Regions from separate parts of the Streptomyces sp. NPDC006733 genome, predicted to be linked through region 1. Evidence: riboswitches for the same ligand, from Rfam matches in the RefSeq annotation. Region 1 holds a riboswitch; each other region holds the start of a gene.
What was found. Region 1 has a riboswitch for cyclic di-AMP ahead of ABZ721_RS01880 (transglycosylase family protein). Riboswitches for the same ligand answer to the same signal wherever they lie in the genome.
Positions count from the first base shown of each region.

Region 2: another riboswitch for cyclic di-AMP. It lies ahead of ABZ721_RS03490 (LysM peptidoglycan-binding domain-containing M23 family metallopeptidase); the one in region 1 lies ahead of ABZ721_RS01880 (transglycosylase family protein).
Region 3: another riboswitch for cyclic di-AMP. It lies ahead of ABZ721_RS16470 (NlpC/P60 family protein); the one in region 1 lies ahead of ABZ721_RS01880 (transglycosylase family protein).

Region 1 covers NZ_JBEYJD010000001.1:417,346-422,382, reverse strand. Annotated here, with positions in the region: gene ABZ721_RS01890 (septum formation initiator family protein) at 29-526, opposite strand; gene eno (phosphopyruvate hydratase) at 621-1,904, opposite strand; gene ABZ721_RS01880 (transglycosylase family protein) at 2,177-2,902, opposite strand; cyclic di-AMP (ydaO/yuaA leader) riboswitch at 2,907-3,079, opposite strand; gene ABZ721_RS01875 (transglycosylase family protein) at 3,352-4,371, opposite strand; gene ABZ721_RS01870 (cytochrome P450) at 4,551-5,037, opposite strand, start outside.
Region 2 covers NZ_JBEYJD010000002.1:273,618-278,654, reverse strand. Annotated here, with positions in the region: gene ABZ721_RS03500 (uridine kinase) at 1-403, shown strand, start outside; gene ABZ721_RS03495 (GNAT family N-acetyltransferase) at 418-1,425, shown strand; cyclic di-AMP (ydaO/yuaA leader) riboswitch at 1,749-1,928, shown strand; gene ABZ721_RS03490 (LysM peptidoglycan-binding domain-containing M23 family metallopeptidase) at 1,934-2,932, shown strand; gene ABZ721_RS03485 (cupin domain-containing protein) at 3,085-3,432, opposite strand; gene ABZ721_RS03480 (AAA family ATPase) at 3,473-5,037, opposite strand, start outside.
Region 3 covers NZ_JBEYJD010000016.1:97,291-102,327, reverse strand. Annotated here, with positions in the region: gene ABZ721_RS16485 (MoxR family ATPase) at 1-447, opposite strand, end outside; gene ABZ721_RS16480 (hypothetical protein) at 627-1,112, opposite strand; gene ABZ721_RS16475 (DUF4129 domain-containing protein) at 1,109-2,092, opposite strand; gene ABZ721_RS16470 (NlpC/P60 family protein) at 2,097-3,149, opposite strand; cyclic di-AMP (ydaO/yuaA leader) riboswitch at 3,147-3,312, opposite strand; gene ABZ721_RS16465 (C40 family peptidase) at 3,452-4,612, opposite strand; cyclic di-AMP (ydaO/yuaA leader) riboswitch at 4,618-4,792, opposite strand; gene pcrA (DNA helicase PcrA) at 5,018-5,037, shown strand, end outside.

The DNA of each region.
Region 1 (5,037 bases):
GCCGGCGGGTGTCGGTCGGTGACGCCCGCTACCGCCGCGGGGTCCCGGCGGCGTCGGCGTGGTCGACGCTGTCCCAGAAATTGTCGTACCAGGGGCGGTGTGCGGCGGCCTCGTCGGAGGACCGGCGGGCACCGGAGTCGCCGTCGGCGCTCGGCGCCGGGTCCACCACCGTGTAGCCGGTCTCACCGGGCAGCAGGAAGTGCAGCCGCTGGCGGGCCTGGGTCCGCACGTACGCGTCGTCCTGCCAGCGGGCCTTCTCCTCGCGCAGCCGCTCGACGCGCTCCTTGGCCTGCTGGGCCTCCTTGCGCTGGTCGGCGATGTCCGAGCGCTGGGCGATGTACTGCCGCATCGGATAGGCGAGGGCGACGATGAGGGCGCAGAGCACGAGCGCCAGCAGCGCGGCCCGCCCGGTGAGCTTGCTGCGCCGCGGGGCGGGTCGCCTGGTCGCCGCGCGGTAGACGCGGGCCTGAGCCTCCTGGCCGATCGCCTTCAGCCGCGCCGCGGTGGCAAACCGGTCCGCCCCCACGCCGTCTCCCCTCGTCCACACGTACCTACGTCCCCGGCCACGGTACGGGACCGGGGACGGGGACGTAGGTCAGACGTGCGGGTGGTACCGCCGATCAGCCCTTGAAGCGGGGGAACGCGGAGCGGCCGGCGTAGACCGCCGCGTCGTCCAGGATCTCCTCGATGCGCAGGAGCTGGTTGTACTTGGCGACGCGCTCGGAGCGGGCCGGGGCGCCGGTCTTGATCTGGCCGCAGTTGGTGGCGACGGCGAGGTCGGCGATGGTGACGTCCTCGGTCTCACCGGAGCGGTGCGACATCATGCACTTGAAGCCGTTGCGCTGCGCCAGCTCGACCGCGTCCAGGGTCTCGGTGAGCGAGCCGATCTGGTTGACCTTGACGAGCAGCGCGTTGGCCGAGCCCTCGTCGATGCCGCGCTGCAGGCGCTCCGGGTTGGTGACGAAGAGGTCGTCGCCGACGATCTGGACCTTGTCGCCGAGCTTGGCGGTGAGGGCCTTCCAGCCCTCCCAGTCCTCCTCGTTCAGCGGGTCCTCGATGGAGACCAGCGGGTACGCGGCGACCAGCTCGGCGTAGTAGTCCGACAGCTCGCCGGCGGAGATCTTCTTGCCCTCGAAGTCGTACGTGCCGTCCTCGTTGTGGAACTCGGAGGCGGCGACGTCGAGCGCGAGCGCGATGTCCTGGCCGGGCTGGTAGCCGGCCTTCTTGATGGCCTCGACGATGAGGTCGAGGGCCTCGCGGTTGGAGTCGAGGTTCGGCGCGAAGCCGCCCTCGTCGCCCAGGCCGGTGGAGAGCCCGCGCTCCTTCAGCACGCCCTTGAGCGTGTGGTAGACCTCGGCGCCCCAGCGCAGGGCCTCGGAGAAGGACTCGGCACCGATCGGCGCGATCATGAACTCCTGGATGTCCACGTTCGAGTCGGCGTGCGACCCGCCGTTCAGGATGTTCATCATCGGGACCGGCAGCACGTGCGCGTTCGGGCCGCCGAGGTAGCGGAAGAGCGGCAGGTCCGAGGCCTCGGAGGCGGCGTGCGCGACGGCGAGCGAGACGCCGAGGATGGCGTTGGCGCCGAGCGAGGACTTGTCCGGGGTGGCGTCCAGGTCGAACATCGCCTGGTCGATCAGCCGCTGCTCGGTGGCGTCGTAGCCGACCAGCTCCGGGCCGATCTGCTCGATGACGGCGAGAACGGCCTTCTCGACGCCCTTGCCCATGTAGCGGCTCTTGTCACCGTCGCGAAGCTCCAGGGCCTCGAAGGCTCCGGTCGAGGCACCGGACGGCACGGCCGCGCGGCCGGTGCTGCCGTCGTCGAGGCCGACCTCGACCTCGACGGTGGGGTTGCCTCGTGAGTCGAGGATTTCCCGGGCTACGACGACGTCGATGGACGGCACGAGTGTCTCCTTCAGGCTGTGTACAGCTGATGCGTGTCTCTCTGCGCTTTGCGACACGAGCCTAACCGCCCGGGGAGGGTGGACCCGTCGATCGGCCGACCCGCGAGACGAAAAGGGGCCCAAAGGCTGACAACAGGTGACCAACGTCGTCTTACGTCCACACGGCGTTCGCCCGCCGTCCGCGTGGCTAAAGCCGAAACCCCGGCCCGGCACGCTCGGGGGGAGTGCGTGCCTGGCCGGGGAGTTTTCGGGGATCAGCCGAGCGGAGGTGCTCAGCCGAGGTGCAGCTGCTGGCCCGGGTAGATCAGGTCGGCGTCGCTGACGATGGACTTGTTCAGCTCGAACAGCTTCTCCCAGCCACCGGCCACGTGCTGCGCCTGGGCGATCTCGGAGAGGCTGTCACCGGCGACGACCTTGTACTCGCCGTCACCCTTCTGGACCGGGGCGGCCTTCTTGGTCTCGACCTTCTCGGCCTTCTTGGTCTCGACCGGCTTGGCGGCCGGCTTGCTCTTCTTCACCGGGGTGCGCTTCTCGGTGCCGCGGCTGGCGGTGTCCGAGGAGTCACGCGACGAGGAGTCCGAGGTGGAGCTCTTCGAGGAGGACGAGGAACCCGAGGTGTCGACCTGGGCGGACTCGCCACCGGCGGTCAGGTTGCCGGCGCCGGCGCAGGCCCAGGCACCGGGACCCTGCATGGCGAGAAGCTTCTCGGCCACGGCGATCTGCTGGCCCTTGGTGGCGAGGTCGGCGCGGGAGGCGTACGCGGTACCGCCCGCGGCTTCCCAGCTGGACTGCGAGAACTGCAGGCCGCCGTAGTAGCCGTTGCCGGTGTTGATGGACCAGTTGCCGCCGGACTCGCACTGGGCGACAGCGTCCCAGGTGGCGACCGAGGCGGCGGAGGCGCCCGTGGCACCCATCAGGGGAACGGCGATCGCGGCGGTGGTGACGCCGGCGAGCGCGGCGATGCGGGTGAACTTGGACGCGCGGCGGTGCTTAGCCATGGTGTTTCATCCTCACCGACGCCTACGAGGTCAGCTGTCGGGTTCGGGCGTGAGTTGCCCGGCTGCGCGGTTCACACCGCGCTGCTCCACCCCAAGCCGGTCCGTCCCCCACGAGTTCGGGTCCGGGCCGGCGGAAGACCTTGGGTCCCCCGCTCCTGCCTACGGCGCTTTCGCGTCGACTGTTCCCGTCGGTCGGCGGCAGGACTCGGCGATCCTGACCGGCGGGGCCCGCTGTGGCGAGCAGTACGACGTTAAGCACACGATCCCGGCGAGGACAAACATCCCCGGGGTGGGCGACATGTCCCCCATCCGACTGAGCGGGCGCACAGATTCGCAGGTCGGAAGGGAGAAATGCGACGCAGTGCAACCGGGCCGTCACAGCCGCCACGGAGACCCTTGTCACAGGATCCGGGGGTGCCGGGATCGTCTCCAGCGGTCCGCCGAGGGTCTCAGTAGCTCAAGTCGAGGTGCTGGCCCGGGAGAATAAGGTCCGGATTGTCCCCAACAATCCGGTCATTGGCCCCATACAGCGCCTTCCATCCACCCTGCAGATGGTGGTCGGCGGCGATGTCGCACAGGTTGTCGCCGGGCAGCACGACGTAGTCGCCGTCGCCCGCCACGTCGCCCTGGCCGGTGTTCTGGGCGCCGTTCGCGTCCCCTGTGCCGGTGGAGCCCGCGAGGCGGTCCGCGTCGCGCGAGGCACGGTCGGTGGCCGTCCCGTCGGCGGTGTCCGGCGAGCCGGGCTTGGCGTGCCGGCCCTGGCTCCGGCCCGGGGTGGTGTCCGCGAGGTCCGAGATGACGGCGGGAGCCTTGGGGGTGGTGGTCGGCGTGGCGGCGGTCGAGCCGCCCGAAGGATCGGTCGCCGGACCGGTCGCCGGGTCGTCCGTCACCGGGGTGCCGGTGGGCGTCGACGGGGTCGTCGGCGCCGTGCCCACCGGCGGCGTCGTGGTCACCGGGGGCGTGGTGGGCGTGGCGGGGGTCGTGGGCACCCCGGGAGCCGTCGGCGCCGTCGGCTTCGTGGCGGGCGTCGTCGGCGTCGTCACGGGGACCGACGGCAGGATCGAGCCCGGGTCGACCGCCGGCGGCGCTCCGCCGGAGACGAGCCCGGCGGGCTCGGCGCAGCCGGGCCAGGCCTCCGGGCCGAGTTCGGCGAGCAGCGTCTCGGCGACCGTTATCTGCTGCGAGCGGCTGGCGAGGTCCGGGCGCTCGGCGTAGACCTTGCCGCCGTACTGCTCCCAGGTGTCCGCGGTGATCGCCAGTCCGCCGTAGAAACCGTTGCCGGGGTTGGCGCTCCACAGGCCGTTGCTCTCGCAGGCCGCCACCTTGTCCCAGACCTTGACATCGGCCGCCTGCGCGGCACCCGCACCGAGCAGCGGCAGGGCGATCCCCGCTCCGGTCACCGCGACCACCACGACGGCGGTCGAGGCCTGGCGCGGTCGGCGATGTCTGCCGTTCCCGGACTTCAGCATGCGGTCACCCACTCCAAAAAAGATCGACTACGGTCCCGCGTCAGCTGCGGCAACCCTGCGATGACCGCAGAACGTAGCGGTGTTGACCATCGCATCACAAGTCGGTGTAGCGATCATCACGCTCAGGTCACGGTCGATTCCGTCCCGTACCTCGCGCACCGGACATTTTTGACGCTCCATCAGGGTTTAGCGGGCGGAAGTGCGGCTTCCGGGGTGAACGCGACCGGCAGCGTCCGCAGTCCGCGCATGATGAGACCACCGCGCCACCGCAGGTCATCGGGGTCCGCCGCCATCCGCAGGTCCGGCAGCCGGGTCAGCAGCGTCGCCAGCGCGGACTGCGCCTCCAGGCGGGCCAGCGGGGCGCCCAGGCAGTAGTGGATGCCGTGCCCGTAGCCGATGTGCTGGTTGTCGCGGCGCGCCAGGTCCAACGTGTCGGGCCCGTCGAACCGGTCGGGATCTCGGTCGGCCGCGGCCAGCACGACGAGCACCGGCTCGCCCTCCCCGATCAGCTGCCCGCCGATCGTCAGCGACTGCGTCGCGAACCGCCAGGTCGCCAGCTCCACCGGCCCGTCGTAGCGCAGCAGTTCCTCCACGGCGGTCTCCAGCAGCCCGGTCTCGCCGCGGGCGATCGACGCCTGGAGCAGGGCGCGCTGTTCGGGATGGCGC
Region 2 (5,037 bases), on a different contig from region 1:
CTACGACCTGTGGCTGGACACCGGCGCGCTGCGCCGCGAGGTCCTCGACCCGCTGGCGCCCGGCGGCAGCGGCCGGGTACTGCCCTCGCTGTGGGACGCGGCCACCGACCGCTCCACCCGGGCCGGATACGTCGAACTGCCGCCCGGCGGCGTCCTGCTGCTGGACGGTCAACTGCTGCTCGGCCAGGGGCTCGACCTGGACCTGACGGTCCATCTGCGGCTCTCCGCCGCGGCCCTGGCCCGCCGCACCCCGGACGAGGAGCGCTGGATGCTCCCCGCCTTCGACCGGTACGCCGACGAGGTCCGTCCGGCGGAGGCCGCGGACGTCCTCGTGCACGCCGACGACCCCCGGCACCCGGCGTGGAGCGGACATCCCTTGCCGCCGGACCGCGCGGACGGCTAGCGTCGCCACCCACCATGACGTTCGCGATCGCGCCGATGAGCGCCGAGCACATACCCGAGGCCGCCGCCCTGTACGACCGCTGGTCCGGACACGCCCGCAAGGGCCGGCCGGCGGGCGCCCCCACCGGCGAGGAGCTGCTCGGCAAACTGCTCGCGGAGCAGGACACCGAGGCGTACTTCGCCCGCGACAGCGGCGGCAGACCCGTCGGCTACCTCGCGGCCTCGCCGCTCGACCTCGACGAGGGCACCCCCGCCGCGCTCCGCAGCCACCCGCGCTCCGCGGTGGTCCGGCACGGCGGGTACGCCCTGGCGCCGGGGCAGCGCGACAACGCGGCCCTGCTCGCCCTCTACGCCGAGGCCGCCGCCCGGCTCGTCGCCCAGCGGCGGCCGGTGCACTACGTGGAGCTGCCGGCGTCCGAGACCGCCGCGCTGGACTGGTGCCGGCTGGGCTTCGGGTTCGAGGAGATGTACGGGCTGATGGCCGTCAAGCCCCGCGGCCGCCAGCCGCGCGGTGTGGACGGGCTGAGCATCCGCCGGGCCGGCCCCGGCGACCTGCCGCAGATCGGCCGGATGGCCGCGGAGTCCGCGCGCCACCAGCGGCAGTCGGCGATGTTCCTGCCGCAGTCAGACGCCGCCCTGGCCGCGCTGCGCACCCGCTACACCGGCACCCTCTCCGACCCCCGCAGCGCGGCCTGGATCGCCGGCCGCGGCGGCGAGGAGATCGGCATGGTCCTGCTCGCCCCGGCCGCGGCGGGCCCGGTCACCCCCGACGCCTGCGTGGAGCTGGCCGAGGCGTACGTCGAGCCGTCCGCGCGGGGCGAGGGCGTCAGCCGGATCCTGCTGGCCACCGCGGTGGCCTGGGCGTACGACCACGACTACCGGCACATCGGCGCGCGCTGGCACTCCGCCTCGCCGCTGGCGTCGGGGCACTGGCCCGCGGTGGGCTTCCGGGTCGCGGCCCACCGCCTCAGCCGCGTCCTGGACCCCCGCAACGCCCCCGCGCAGGCGCCGCTCGGCACGTGACGGCGCTCACGGCGGGACCGCCGGGTGACCGGGCTCACACAAGGGCCACGCACAGCTGCGGACTTCTCCACGGTGCGTTTCCGATACGGGCGCCTGATAACGCCTCCGGCCTTTCCGTTCACGGATAGTCAAGAAATCGCACACGCTCGGATCGGGTCGGCCGACTCACGGTCACAAAGACGAGCGGGCGCTTATGCACGTGATATGCGGCTCACCCGGCGAATGTTGCCGGAAGCTCGGTCGCTCGTTTAGCTTCGGCTCTCCCACGGGTCGAATGCCCGCGGGGTCCCACCGGGTGGAACGCCTAGTCCTGCCGCTGCCCGGTGATCCACACACCAAACTTCTACGGCAGGAGCGGGGGACCCAGGTAAGTGCCGTTCCCGGAAATCGCGGAACGGCTTGGGGTGAAGTCGCAGTACGCCGCGCCTTTGGCGGTGCGTGCCGCGGCCGGGCATCTCCAGCCCGAACCCGACAGCTCACCTCGCCGGCGTAGGAGAGGAACTCCCCCATGCCCGCAAAGGGAAAGCACCGCAGCTCCCGCATGACCCGGCTCACCCGCATCTGCGTCGCGGCCGGCACCGGCGGCGCCGCTCTCGCGCTGCCGCTGGCCATGTCCTCGAACGCCTTCGCCGCCGACACCAGCGCGGGCACCCACGCCGCCGCGCACGTCGCCGCCGCTGCCGCGCAGCCGGTGGCCAAGGCCGCTCCGGTGGCCAAGACCGCCCCCGCGAAGAGCACCGGCACGTCCTACCAGGTGGTCGGCGGCGACAGCCTGTCGAAGATCGCCGACGTGCACCACGTCGACGGCGGCTGGCAGAAGCTGTACTCCGACAACAAGGAGACGGTCGGCGGCAACCCGGACCTGATTCACCCCGGCCAGACGCTGGCCCTGGGCGCCAAGGCCGCCGCGCCGAAGCACTCCGCCCCGTCCGCGGACGCGGCGCCGAAGTCCTCCTCGAAGTCCTCCTCCTCGTCCTCCACGGAGACGAAGAAGGCGGCTCCGGTCCAGAAGGCCGAGAAGGCCGAGAAGACCGAGACCAAGAGCGACGCGTCCACGAAGTCCTCTTCGCAGTCGTCGGAGCAGTCGTCCTCCTCCTCGTCCGGCTACACCGCGCCGGTCTCGGGCGCCGGCATCGGCACCCCGTACCACCAGTCGGGTTCCAGCTGGTCCAGCGGCTACCACACCGGTGTGGACTTCGTCGTGTCGACCGGCACCACCGTGAAGGCCATCGCGGCCGGCACCGTGGTCTCCGCCGGCGACGGCGGCGCCTACGGCAACCAGGTCGTCATCCAGCACAGCGACGGCAAGTACTCGCAGTACGCGCACCTGTCCTCGCTGTCCGTCTCGGCCGGCGAGACCGTCAGCGCGGGCCAGCAGATCGGCCTGTCCGGCGCGACCGGCAACGTGACCGGGCCGCACCTGCACTTCGAGATCCGCACCGGCCCCGAGTACGGCTCGGACATCGACCCGGTCGCGTACCTCAGCGAGCACGGCGTGAGCGTCTGACCCGTACGCCCGACCCGTACGACCTGTCCCGCGACGCCTCGCGCGACGCCGCAGTGCCCGCCCGGACCTGATCCCGGGCGGGCACTGCGGCGTTCCCGGGGTGCGGGGCTGCTGCCGCACGAACGCCCGGACGGCACGAGCGGCCCGCGCGGTCAGCCGGCGGCCGGGTGGTTGTAGCCGAACACCCGCGCCCCGGTCTCGGAGCGCGGCTGGTGGCTGGAGCCCTGTCCGAGCAGGACGTACGTGCCGGGGCCGTGCCGCCGGTCGCCCTCGATGACCTCGCCCTCGGCCACGTAGTAGCCCTCGCCGACGGTCTCGTGCACGTCGACGCCGGGCCACCGCGAGCCCGGTGCGAAGTCCACCACCCAGAAGCTGAACGGGGCGGGACCCGGCAGTTCGCGCAGCAGGATGCCGGGCCCGATCTCGGTGGCGGGGACGCCGTCGACGTGGAGGGCGAGCACCCTGCCCGGTGCCCGGAGAGCCTGATCAGGTGCGTTCATCCGACCAGCATCTCCCGGCGGCCCCCCGGGTCGTGGGCGATCACTCGAACAGGGCGGCGAGTTCGCCGCGCGAGGCGATGCCGAGCTTCGGGTACGCCTTGTACAGGTGGTAGCCGACGGTGCGCGGGCTGAGGAACAGCCCGGCCGCGATGTCCTTGTTCGACAGGCCCTGCCCGGCGAGCCGGGCGATCTGCAGCTCCTGCGGCGTGAGCCCGGCGAGCACCCCGGGCTCGCGGCTCTGCGGGGCCACCGTGCCGGTCGCCCCGAGTTCGCCGCCCGCCCGTTCCGCCCAGGGACGGCTGCCCAGCCGCTCGAACACGTCCAGCGCCGCCCGCAGGTGGCCGCTCGCCTCGCTCTTGCGGCGGGCGCGGCGCAGCCACTCGCCGTACAGCAGCGCGGTACGGGCGTGCTCCAGCGGGCGGCGGTGCTCGTCGTGGAGCCGCAGCGCGGCCGTGTAGTGCGCCTCGGCCTCGGCGTCCGAGCCGGCGTCGGCGGCGAGCAGCGCCCGGCAGCGCAGCACCAGCGCGTCGCACCAGGGCTGCCGCGTACGGGCCGCCCACCGCTCGAAGCGGGCGAACGGCTCGGCGGCGCGCGGGCCGAGCCCCAGCCGGACGGCCGCCTCGACGAGGTCGGGGATGCTGCGGGTGGCGCAGAAGTGGTGCCGCAGCGGTTCGCGCGTGAGCCGCTCCAGCCCGTCGAGGGCCGCCTGCGCCCGGCCCAGGCCCAGATCGAGCGTGCCCTGCGCCCAGTACGACCAGGGCGCGCCGGGCGGCATCGCGGTACCGGCGACGACGGCGAGCGCGTCGTCGCAGTACCGCCGGCAGCGCTCCTCGTCGCCCTCGACGGCCGCCAGGTAGGCCAGCACGCTGCTGAACTGGCTGGTCCACTGCTGCTGCCCGGTGTCCCCGGCGATCCGCAGCGCCTCCTGCGCGGTGGCCAGCGCGTCCCGGTGCCGGCCCGCGAACACCTCGGCCTCGGCCTGGAAGAACAGCACGGTCGGCAGCCGGCCGATGCCGCCCAGTGCGCGGCTCTCGGCGGCGAGCGCCGCCGCCAGTTCGTGTGCCTCGTCGTCCTGCCCGACGGCCAGCCCGGCGCCGCACAGCAGCATCAGGTCGCGCGGGTCGCGGGATCCGGCGGCGCGGGCGGCGGTCACGGCGGCGGTCAGGTCCGGCGGTCCGCCGCCGGTGGGCGGGCCGAGGGCGGCGCTGATGAAGCGGGCCACCGGCGCCACCGGACTCGCCGCGGGCAGCTCCAGGGCGTCCAGCCGGGCCACCGTGTCCGCGACCTCCTGCTCGCCGAGGTACCAGGCCGTGTGGGCGGCCTGCATGAGCATCCGGGCGGCCCGCTCGGGGTCGGCCGCGGCCGCGTGGCCGGCGCCCTCGGTCAGCAGTCGGTGCGCGGTGGGGAAGGAGCCGCCGAGGAAGTCGGCCAGTGCCCGGACGTGGTGGAGCCGGGCGGTCAGCGCGGGATCGCCGGTCCGGCGGGCGGCCTGCTCCGCGCAGTCGCGGGCCCGGTCGAGCTCCCCGGCCTCGGAGGCCGCCTCGGCCGCCAGCACCAGGCGCCGGGTGCCGGCCGCCGGGTCGGTGCTCAGGCGGGCCGCCCGCT
Region 3 (5,037 bases), on a different contig from region 1:
CGCCGTGGCGATGACGACGAACGGCTCCGGCAGCCGCCGGGTGACGCCGTCGACCGAGACCTGCGCCTCGGCCATCGCCTCCAGCAGCGCCGCCTGGGTCTTGGGGGGCGTCCGGTTGATCTCGTCGGCCAGCAGCAGGTGCGTGAAGAGCGGGCCCGGCCGGAAGACCATCTCGCCGCTGCGCTGGTCGTAGAAGGGCGCGCCCGACACGTCGGAGGGCAGCAGGTCGGGGGTGAACTGGATGCGGCGGAAGTCGAGTCCGAGGGTGGTGGCGAAAGAGCGGGCGAGCAGCGTCTTGCCGAGCCCCGGCAGGTCCTCGATGAGGACATGGCCGCCGGCGAGCACCCCCAGCATGACCAGTTCGAGGGATTCGGGCTTGCCGACCACGGCGCGCTCGATCTCGGCGAGCACCTGGCGGGCGCGCTCACCGGCCTCGCGCGGTGTCAGGGCCGGGTGCGCGGGAGTGACGGGGCGGGCACCGGCGGGATGGGTGTCGGCGGGTCGGTCGACGGTGGCCTGAGCTTCCGTGGGTCGGTCGATGGGCTGGGCCGGCTGAATGGTCGTCACGGTGCTCCTGGGAGGACGTTCGGCGGTTCAGTGGTTCCGATGGGGCACGGCGGTCCTGGTCACAGCTCGTCGAGGCGGTCGAGGACGGCCCGCAGGACCTGCGGCGGGATGGTGCCGTGCGGGGCGGGCTCACGGGGGTCGATCCAGGGCCACAGCTCGGGGCCGACCACGGCGGCGGCCCGCTCGGGCTGGGCGAGCAGCGAGATCCCGTGCCGTTCGGCGAGCCGGGCCGCGTACAGCCGCTGGACGCCGGGCTGCAGGGTCTGGGTCCAGCCGTTCTCGGCGGACGTCCCCAGGGCGACCGCCCGGCCCCAGTCGCCCAGCCGGGGCGTTCTCCTGCCCAGCAGCCGGACCGGTCTGCGGTAGCCCTGGTCCTGGGAGTCGAAGCCGGCCGTGTAGCGGGCGGTGAGCAGGGCGACGGCGGTGAGGACCAGCAAGCCGGTGCCGGCCGCGGCGAGCCCGCCGGCCAGCGCGAGGGCGGCCTCGGTGCCGGCCGCGAACGTGCCGAGCACGAGCAGGGTGTGGCGCGTGGAGCCCGGGGTCACCGGTCACCTGCCGGGGCCGTGGCGACGGTGGCGTCCTGCGGGCTCTCCGCGTCCCGTGCCGCGGCGGCCAGTTGGGCCGCGATCGTGTCGAGGGCGGCGCCGGCCCGTCGCAGGTGGCCGTCGTCCATCGGGTGGCTGGAGTACCGCGCCTCGCGGAAGAGCTGCGTCAGCTCCCCGGCAGCGGTCCCGGTCAGGGTGCCGCCGGCGACCGCGCGGTGCAGCAGGTCCGTGGGGCTGTCCGAGTCGAGCCGGGCGATCCCGGACCGGCCGAGGGTGGTCTCCATCGCCGCGTAGCAGGCGATCACGGCGGCGCGCGCGTCCTCGCCGTGCAGGGCCCGGCGGCCGGAGTCGACGGCGCCGGCGAGCGCGTTCCCGGCGGCGTCGGGGCTGCCGGGGATCAGCTGGAGGCCGGCTCCGGACCGGCCGGCCAGGTACCAGCGCAGCCAGCGGACGAGCGCGACGACGATCACGGCTGCGGCCAGCGCCGCTCCGACGAGGAGCAGCAGGTGGAACAGGTCGAAGGACGATCCGTCCGAGGGCTGTCCGGTGGCGTCCGACGGCGGTGCCGGCTGCTCGCTGACGGGCGGCCCGCTCGGCGTCGCGGTGGGGATCGGCTCGTTCCGCGGCTCGGCACCCGCCGGTTCGCTGCGGTGGCTGAGGAGCACGGCGACGGGCACCAGGACGAGGGCGGCGGTCAGCAGCGGCAGCGCCGCGTCCTTGAGGCGTTCGGCGGCCGGGTCGGGGCTGTCGATGTGCTGGACGGCCCGGCGGTAGCGCGCGGCGAGCAGCGCGCCGCCCACCACGCACGCGAGGGCCAGCAGCGCGAGGTAGCCGCCGTGGTACGAGAGCGGGCCCGAGCCGTCCGAGCCGTCGAACACCGATCGGCCGCCCCCTGCCCGCAGCGCACCGGCCGCGAGGACCAGACCGCCCACAGCGGCGGTGGCGAGCAGGAGGACCGGCCGACCGGTGATCCGGGCCAAGGGGTCAGGCGAGGCGCACTGCGCCGGCGAACGGCATCCAGCTCATCTTGCCGACCTCGACGACGCCGCCCGGGTGCGGGGCGTGCACGATCTCGCCGTTGCCCAGGTAGATGGCCACGTGGCTGATGCCGGAGTAGAAGAACACCAGGTCGCCGGGGCGCAGCGCGGACTGCGAGACGCGCTGGCCGTCGTTGATCTGGGTGTACGTGGTGCGGCTGATGCTGATGCCGGCCGAGCGGTACGCGGCCTGCGTGAGGCCCGAGCAGTCGTACGAGTTCGGGCCGGTGGCGCCGGAGACGTACGGCTTGCCGCGCTGGGCGAGGGCGAAGCTGATCGCCTGGGCGGCGCGGCCGCTGGCGGGGCCGTTGTACGTGTAGGACGCGCTGTTGCCGCTGCCGGACTGCTGGGTGTCGAGCTGCTTGACCTTCTTCTGCTCCTCGGCGGTGAGGCTGCTGAGCAGCTTCTGCGCGTCGGCGAGCTTGGCGGCGGCGTTCTTCTTCTCGGCCGCCAGCTTGGTCTGCGCGGCGGCGAGGTCGGCGACGCTGGCGGCGGCCTTGGTGCGCTCGGTCGTCGCGGCGGTCTGCTGGGTGCGGAACTCCTTGATGGCCTCTTCCTGCGTGGCCGACACACGGTCCACGAGGTGGGACTGCTCGAGGAACTTCTCCGGGTTGTCGGAGAGCAGCAGGGCGGTGGTCTGGTCGACGCCGCCTTCGCGGTACTGGGCGGCGGCGAACTGGCCCAGGGTCTCGCGGGCCTCGTTCAGCTTCTGCGTCTTCTTCGCGACCTCGGCCAGCAGCAGGTCGGCCTTCGCGCGCTGCTGGTCGGTCTTCTCCTTCGCCGCGTTCGCGTGCTCCGTGGCGACTTCGGCCTTCTCGCGAAGGTCGTCGATCTGCGCTTTGACCTCCGTGATGGAGGGCTTCGCGGGCGCGGCGCTCGCGGACTCGCTCAGCAGGGTCACGGTGGCCAGCGCCACCGTGGTCAGGCCCACCATGGCGCGGGGGCCGGTGGAGGCGAGTATTCGCGGGCGCGGTTTGCGGTGCGACGCCAAGGCAGACATTCCTTCCGTGGTCCGCTTACCGGGTTAGCTGACGGGTTCGGGCTGTGGAAGGCTGCCCTACGGTGCTGGCGTCCGTTGTGCGGACGTTCGCCCCGATTCACCCCAAGTCTTGCGTGTGGGTCCCCGGTTCCGGCCTCGCGGCCGCATTCAGCGGAGGCAGTTCGCCGTCGGCACTGCGCCGGCTTGGGAACGATCTGCCTAGCGGGTCACCGTAGCCAACTGGGGCCGTTGTTGGGAAGTTTCCTTCGGAAGGTGAGCGAAATCGCATCGTTACCTTACCTATTGTGACCGTCTTGTCCGGATCAAGACGGACGCGAGGCCCCATAGATGGGCATCTGGGTAATGGGTGCGATCTTGACAACCGTGCCGGTGTGCGGCGCGTGAATCATGTTGCCGTCGCCTATGTAGAGGCCGACGTGGCTGATGTCGTCGTAGAAGAAGATCAGGTCCCCGGGGCGCAGCTCCGACGTGGAGACGCGGTCGCCCGACTTCACCTGGTCCCAGGTGGTGCGCGGCAGGTCGATGCCGGCCGCCTTCCAGGCCGCCTGGGTGAGCCCCGAGCAGTCGAACGAGTTCGGGCCCGTGGCGCCCCACACGTACGGCTTGCCGATCTGCTGCTGGGCGAAGGCGATGGCCTTCTCCGCCTGGGACGAGCTGGTGCCCGTGCCGGACGATCCGCCGGTGCCGGTCCCCGTGTCGCCCCCGGGGTCCTTCGCCGCCTCCTTGGAGGCGGCCTCCCGCGCGGCCTTCTCCTTGGCGGCGATCTCGGCGGCGCGCCTGCGGTCGTCCTCCGCCTTCTTGGCCGCCGCCGCGGCCAGCCGGGCCTTCTCCTGGGCGGTCAGGGTGTTGAGGAGCCGCTGGGCCTCCGCCAGCTTCGCCTTGACGGTCTGCTTCTCCGTCTCCAGCTTCGTCCGTGACGTGTTCAGCGCTTCGAGGCCCTTCACCGCCTCACCGCGCTTCTGCGTCGTGGTGGCCTGCTCGACGCGGAACGTCTCGACGGCGTCCTTCTGGTTGCCCGTCATCCGCTTCATCTGATGCGTCTGGTCGAAGAACTCCTGCGGAGTGTCGGAGAGCAGGAAGGTGCTCGTCGAGTCGACGCCGCCGCTGCGGTACTGGGCGGCCGCGTACTGGCCCAGCACCCGCCGCGCGTCGTTCAGCGCCGCCGTCCGCTGCGCGACCTGGTTCAGCAGCGTCTCGACCTTGGAGCTCTGCAGGTCGGCCTGCTCCTTCGCGCCGTTGTAGCGCTCGGTGGCGACCTCCGCGTCATGGTTGAGCGCGTCGACCTTCGCCTGCACCTCCTCGATGGAGGGCGGCTGCGGCTGCGCGGGTGCCGCGCTCGCCGTCTCGCCGAGCAGGGTGACGGTGGCCAGGGCCGCCGCCGTCAGGCCGACGGCCGCACGGGGGCCGGCCGTGGTGAGCAGCCCTGCGCGGATGCCGGGGCGGGGTTTGCGGTGCGACGCCAAGGCAGAAGCCCTTCCGTGAACCGCTTACCGGGTTAGCTGTCGGGTTCGGGCTGTCGGAAGGTCGCCCTACGGTCCGTGCGGGACTTCCCTCGCGGGAGGCCCCGTGCGGGCCGATTCACCCCAGTGGTGCTGATGGGTCCCCGGCTGCGGCCTCGCGGCCGCACTCAGCGGAGACGGTCCGTGACGGCGTGTTGCCGAAGGGGAGGACGGACCGTCTGGTCCGGCACGGTAGCCAACACTCGTGTCCTGTGGGAAGACCGGTGTCCGATAGGCCCGAAACCATTTCGTGATGTGAGCACAGTGGGCGGGTACGACAGCGGAGAGTGAGCGCTCGCGGAGCGCTCCTGGCGGACTCCCGCAAGCTGAGTACGAGGTGTCAGTGGGGGCGCCTAGACTCGGGAGGCGATGAGCAGCCTCTTTGACGA